DNA from 2 places in the Nonomuraea sp. C10 genome. Region 2 is predicted to be linked to the other one. Evidence: predicted binding sites of a transcription regulator. Region 2 holds the regulator's gene; the other holds the start of a gene.

Region 1 (3,409 bases), 2.3 Mb from region 2:
CCGCGGTGCATCCGAAGCTGACCTCGGAGGCGGAGTTCACGCTCCAGGCGAAGTGGCCCGAGCGGGCCAAGATCGTCGACGCCGACGGCAACCGCATCGACACCGGCGAGGTCGGCGGCTCGGTCCAGCAGCTCGTCGGCTTCCTCGACAAGGCCACGAAGGACGACGTGCGGCGGCTCGGCTCCGCCTACAAGACCGGGCAGGCGGTCGGGCGGGGCGGGCTGCAGCAGACGTTCGAGAAGCGGCTCGCCGGCACGCCGACGACCGAGATCAGGGCGGGCGAGACCACCCTGGAGACGATCGAGGGCGAGGACGGCGAGTCCCTGACCACCTCGCTCGACCCCCAGGTGCAGGACGCCGCCGTCACGGCGGTCAAGGACCTCGACAAGCCCGCCTCGCTGGTGGCGATCAGGCCCGGCACGGGAGAGATCCTGGGCGTGGTCAACAACCGGGGCGGGTTCAACCGGGCCATCGACGGCCGCTACCCGCCGGGCTCGACGTTCAAGGCGGTCACCGCGGCCGGGCTGCTGGCCGCGGGGCTGAAGCCGGGCGACACCGTGACCTGCCCGAAGTACGTGACCGTGGGCGGGCTGCGCATCCGCAACTCCGAGGAGGCCGCGTACGGCAAGGTGTCGTTCTCCGACTCGTTCGCCTACTCGTGCAACACCTCGTTCGCGCCGCTGGCCAAGCAGCGGCTCGGCGCCGACAAGCTGCTGAAGACCGCCGAGCTGGTCGGCTTCAACACGGCGCCGGCCATCGGCCTGCCCGCCACCGAGCCCAGCTTCCCCAGGGCCGAGTCCGACGCCGAGCTGGCGGCCGAGTCCTTCGGCCAGGGCCGCATCACCGCCAGCCCGCTGTCGATGGCGTCCGTGGCCGCGGCTCTCGCCGACGGCACCTGGCGGCCGCCCACGCTGGTGCCGGAGGCGGAGCAGAAGGTCAAGCCCCGCCCGCTGCCCGACGGGGTGACGGATGACCTGCACGCGATGATGGCGGCCGTCGTCACCAAGGGCACCGCCAAGGCCGCCGGCCTGCCCGCCGGCACCCACGGCAAGACGGGGACCGCCGAGTACGGCACGGGGCCCGAGCTCGACTCCCACGCGTGGTTCATCGGGTTCAGGGACGACGTGGCGTTCGCGGTGGTGGTCGAGGGCGGTGGCGGCGGCGGCAAGGTCGCCGCGCCGGTGGCCGCCGACTTCCTGCGCGCCCTGCCGTCCTCCCGCTGACCCCGGCCCATTCAGGCGAGGCCCGCGGGGCGGATGGGGTCAGGCGGCGGTCAGGGCGAGGGCGGCCGAGGCCTCCTCACGCAGGACGAGGATCAGGAGCGTGGCGACGAGCGTGGCGATCAGGAACCAGCTGATCACGATGATGACGGTCGAGCGGCTGGGCGCGTGCCCGCCCGCCGACCTCTCCTCACTGCGGCGCGCGCGCTCGTTGAACGACTCCAGCCGTGCGACGAGTCGCGGATCGTCGTCGACGAGGTGCTGCTCGATCTGGGCCAGCATCCGCTCTTCGTCCTGCGACCAGGCCATGGGTGCACCTCCGGAACGCAAGCTCTGTGCCGCATTCCTGCCCAACCATGAAGATCATTAGCCGTGGGCCGACCTGCCAATTGCGATCTCTTTTGGTTTGCGATCACTGTCGAACCTCTGTTCTAATCATGGCATGCGCTGGGACAACCTGCGTCTGACCGACGCCGGGCCGGACGATCCGGCCGCGCCGCTGTTCGCCCGCGGCGCGGTGGCCCGCACCTTCGACACCCCCGGCTTCCGGGGCATGACCTTCTACGAGATCCAGGCGCGTTCGATCATCAACCGGGTGCCGGCGGCCAGCCGGGTGCCGTTCGACTACACGATCAACCCTTACCGCGGTTGCGGCCACCGGTGCGTCTACTGCTTCGCGCGCAAGACCCACGAGTATCTCGACCTCGACGCGGGGGCCGACTTCGACTCGAAGATCGTGGTGAAGGTCAACGCCGCCGAGCTGGTCCGCAAGGAGCTCGCCGCGCCGCGCTGGCGCGGGCAGCACATCGCGATGGGCACCAACGTCGACTGCTACCAGCGCGCCGAGGGCCGCTACGAGCTGATGCGCGGCATCCTGGCGGCGCTGCGCGACGCGGCCAACCCGTTCTCGGTCCTCACCAAGGGCACGCTGATCCTGCGCGACCTCGACCTGCTCACCGAGGCGGCCGACCGCGCCGACGTGGGCGCGAGCTTCTCGGTCGGCTTCCTCGACCCCGACGTGTGGCGCTCGGTCGAGCCGGGCACCCCCGACCCGCGCCGCCGCCTGGAGGCGTGCGCGACGCTCAACGCCCACGGCATCGGCTGCGGTGTCCTGATGGCCCCGGTGCTGCCCTACCTCACCGACTCCCCCGCCCAGCTGGAGCGGACGGTCAGGGAGATCGCCGCCGCCGGCGCCACCCATCTCACCCCCATCGTGCTGCACCTGCGCCCCGGCGCCCGGCAGTGGTGGCTGGCCTGGCTCTCCCGCGAGCACCCGCGCCTCGTGCCGCGCTATCTGGAGCTGTACGGTCGCGGCGCCTACGCGCCGAGGGCCTACCAGGAGCGCGTCACGACCCAGATCAGGGAGCTCGCCACCCGCTTCGGCATCGGCCGCGCCACTCCGGCCAGGGCCCGCCGCCTCCCGCCGCCGCCACCGCCTTCTCCCCAGCAGCTCACTCTGCTGTGACCCCTGGGCAGCGGGATGGGTGGGGCCTGAGCTTTTCGCGTTCTGGACTCGTACCAAATTGATGGTATGTCGCGTTTTGGTGGAGTAGGGGTATTACGGGGTTAGTGCGTTATATGAGGCGCACTGTCCGTACAGGGGGGACACCATGTCTGACATGAAGAAGAAACCCAGCGCGAAGTCCGGCAAGGCGAAGAAGCAGGCCCTCAAGGCGAACCGGCAGGACAAGGAGATGAAGAAGGAGGCCGCGAAGCCTGAAGAGGCGTAACGACTGGGCACTGGCGAGGCAGCCGGGCCGTCCACATCCCGGCTGCCCTGTCAGGTTCGTCTGAAAAGTGCTGACTTCGCAAGCAACGTTATCCCGCCATATGGCGTCTAAAGATCATAGAAGTGGATAGCGCCACGGGGATGAACGGCGCAAACCACTCGAACTCGGTAAGGGCCGACGGGGGGCGACTCCTACCGCCGGCCTCGCCGATCCATCACGTTGTCAACCGGCGGGGGGACGTTCCAGGTGCGGACATGGGCGCGTAAGGGCAAGTCAGCGGCGGCCCGGGTGTACAGGGGTTACAACCGGCGCAGGGCGCGCAAGGCGCCCCCGCCGTCGACGCGGGAGATCAAGATCCTCCTGCTCCACGCCAACGGCATGGGCGGCACCATCAGGACCGTCTTCAACCTCGCCGGCCAGCTGGCCGAACGGCACGACGTGGAGATCGTGTCGATCCTG
Region 2 (3,409 bases):
TCCGGCGCACCCTGCCTCCGGCGCCGCTCCACGACCCGCCGCTCGCCCCCCGCCTGGCGCCCACCGTTGACAACCTGACCGACTCCCGGCGCGCGCCCTCCCGTACGGACAGGCCCACCGTTGACGACCTGGCCGGCTCCGGGCACGCGCTCACCCGCCGCCCGGCGCCTGCCATTGACGGCCTGGCCAACTCCCGGCCCACGCTCTCCCCCTCGAACGGACCCGCCGTTCACGACCTGACCGGGTCCAGGCGCACACTCTTCCGTACGGACGGACCCGCCATTGACGACGCCTCCCGGCGCACGCTCGCCCGCCGCCTGGCGCCCGCCGTTGACGATCTGACCGGCTCCGGGCGCTCGTTCTCCCTCTCGGACGGACCCGCCGTTGACGGCCTGGCCGGCTCCGGGGGCGCGCTCTCCCCCTCGGACGGGTCCACCGTCGCTTCGCCCCCACCTGCCAGGGCCGGCGTCCGAGTCGGGGCGGGCTGGGGGGACGAGGTACAGGTGGGGGCGCTTGCCGTCGGCGGCCCATCGCGATCGAGGGCCCGCTCCGCCGTCGTTATTCCGCCTGGGCGCTTCGGGGCGAGGGTGGCGTCCCTGAGGGCTCCCCTCCTGGGTGGCGTCGACGATGAGGGTGAGGCGCTTGCCGTGGTCGCCGGTCGGATCCGCCATCAGAGCATCCCGTGGATGCGCGCTGCGCGGTGGCTCCGTCTGGTCGTTCGCATGATGGACCTCCCGCCGTCGTGGCCCCCGGAAACGGCCGTAGAAAGATCGGCAAATCGAACACGGTGTCGATCGAACTCCCGTACGATGTTCTACACCACACTGCCGACATTTTCGAGGAAGACTCGAACAACTGTTTGAAGATGATCTTCAACAGAGATACGGTCGCTGTGTGCGACATCAGGACCACGGACCGGGAGCCTCGCCCGCGGGGCGGGTTGCCGGGCGAGGAGGAGAGGCATGAGCGAGCGGGATGACGCCAATGGGGTCAGTGACCTCGCGGTGCGAAGGCGTGACTCACTGGGGCTGACCCCCAGGCAACGCAAGATCCTCGAGGTGATCCGCGACTCGGTGCAGCAGCGCGGCTATCCGCCGTCCATGCGCGAGATCGGCGAGGCCGTCCAGTTGACCAGCACGTCCAGCGTGTCGCACCAGTTGACGGCTTTGCAGCGCAAGGGCTATCTGCGGCGAGACCCCCACCGCCCGCGCGCGCTGGAGGTGCGGCTGCCGGGTGAGCCGGTGCTGTGGGTCGACCCCGACACCGCCACCGACGACGCCCCCGTCAACAGGCCCACCGCCGCCTACGTCCCGCTGGTCGGCCGCATCGCCGCCGGTGGCCCGATTCTGGCCGAGGAGAGCGTCGAGGACGTCTTCGCGCTTCCCAAGCAGCTGGTCGGCGAGGGCACGCTCTTCCTCCTGCAGGTCACCGGTGACTCGATGATCGACGCCGCGATCGCCGACGGCGACTGGGTCGTGGTCCGGCAGCAGCCGGTCGCCGAGAGCGGCGACATCGTGGCCGCGATGATCGAGGGCGAGGCGACGGTCAAGACCTTCAAGCGCAAGGACGGCCACGTCTGGCTGGTGCCGCACAACGACAACTACGAGCCCATCCCCGGCGACGAGGCCAGCGTCCTGGGCAAGGTCGTGGCGGTCCTGCGCCGCCTCTGACCCCTCGCCGTGTGAGACGCGGTGCGGCCGTCCCGCACCGCGCTCCTCACCGGCTCTCGCCCACCAGCCCGCCGATGGCCGCCGTCCTCCTCTCCACGCGCGTCCTGTCCGGCGGGCGCCTCTCCGGCTGCCCGGGTTCCATGGTTCCGTCGCACACGGCGCGTCTCCGGGCAAGTGCACCTACCTCCACCCTTGTCCGGTAACCAGCCGCATTCCGGCGGTTGATCGCAGTCCATAATCTCGGCGGCATGGAGAAGATCGAGACGAGGCCGAGTGCCGGGCGGCGGCTGGCCGGGGCCGGCCTGTGGGTGCTCCAGGTGGTCATGGCGGGCATGCTGCTGATGGCGGCGATGGGCAAGTTCACCGGGGCTGAGCCGTCGGTGTCCACGTTCGAGGCGATCGGATGGGGCGACTGGTTCCGCTACCTGGTCGCGGTGCTGGAGGTCGCGATGGCGGTGTGCCTGCTGGCGCCCCCGGTGGCCGGAGCGGCCGCGCTGGCGGGCGCCGGGCTGATGGCCGGTGCGGTGCTGACCGAGGCGTTCGTGAGCGGCGGGCCTGTGGCGCTGCCGCTGGTCCTGCTCGTGGTGAGCGGGCTGATCGCGTGGGGGCGGCGTGATCGTACGGACCGGCTGTGGCGGTCGCTGGCCGGCGGCTGATCCGTACGAAGGCCGACATTCCTAGAATGTCTGGGTGAGCGACACATTCGTGGGCGAAGCGTTCAAAGCACGCAACGACGGGCTCAAGTGGGCGAAGGCCGACCCGGGGGTCATCCCCGCGTGGGTGGCCGACATGGACCTGCCGTCCGCTCCCGAGGTGGTCGAGGCGCTGCGCCGCCGGGCGGAAGGCGACCTCGGCTATCCCTCGTGGCTCGACAGCCCCCAGAGCGGGCCGCTCGCCGAGGCGTTCGCGGAGCGGATGGCCGCCCGATACGGGTGGGAGCCCGATCCGGGCCTGGTCCGCTCCTACTCCGACATCAACCAGGCCCTGCAGGTGCTGCTGCACGTGTGGACGGCCCCGGGAGACGGGGTGGCGCTGCACACCCCGGCCTATCACCCGTTCCTCGGCACGCTGGAGACCATGGACCGGCCGCTGCGCCCCATCCGGCTCGTGCCGGACGGCGACTCGTGGCGCGCCGAGATCCCCGACCTGTCCGGGTGCAAGGTGCTGCTGCTGGTCAACCCGCAGAACCCGACCGGCCGCGTCTTCACCAGGGCCGAGCTGGAGGAGCTCGCCGAGCTGGCCGAACGGCACGATCTGCTGGTCATCTCCGACGAGATCCACGCGGACCTGGTGTACGAGCCGAACCGGCACATCCCGTTCGGCACGATCCTGCCTCACCGGACGGTCACCCTGACCTCGGCCACCAAGGCGTTCAACCTGGGCGGGATCCGCTGCTCGGTGGCGCACCTCGGCTCCCCCGGGCTGCGCGGGGCGCTGGACGCCCAGCCGCCGTTCCTCTTCGGCTCGGCGAACGTGTTCGGCGTGGAGGCGACCGTGGCCGCCTGGCGGCACGGTGACGCCTGGCTGGCGGACACGGTCGCGCTGCTCGACCGGAACCGGCGCGCCATCGCCGAACACCTGCCCGAGGGCGTCACGTACCGTGTGCCGGAGGCCACCTACCTGGCGTGGCTCGACTACGGCCGTCCCGGGGTGGCGGAGCAGCTGGAGCGGGAGGCGAAGGTCCTCCTCAGCGACGGCGCCGTGTTCGGGCCGGGCGGCGAGACGTTCGTCCGGCTGAA

The links. Region 2 encodes LexA, which represses DNA repair genes until DNA is damaged. Its sites were predicted from a motif close to TCGAACANNTGTTCGA; they were not measured.
Region 1: a site for LexA is predicted at 1,639-1,654, ahead of FR742_RS17490 (Rv2578c family radical SAM protein). Genes of this name have one in related genera too.

The regions. Positions count from the first base shown of each region.
Region 1 is NZ_VPFF01000001.1:3,813,933-3,817,341, forward strand. It holds gene FR742_RS17480 (penicillin-binding transpeptidase domain-containing protein) at 1-1,223, shown strand, start outside; gene FR742_RS17485 (DUF3040 domain-containing protein) at 1,263-1,529, opposite strand; gene FR742_RS17490 (Rv2578c family radical SAM protein) at 1,663-2,685, shown strand; gene FR742_RS17495 (glycosyltransferase family 4 protein) at 3,197-3,409, shown strand, end outside.
Region 2 is NZ_VPFF01000001.1:1,482,911-1,486,319, reverse strand. It holds gene lexA (transcriptional repressor LexA) at 963-1,670, shown strand; gene FR742_RS06740 (DoxX family protein) at 1,919-2,326, shown strand; gene FR742_RS06735 (MalY/PatB family protein) at 2,361-3,409, shown strand, end outside.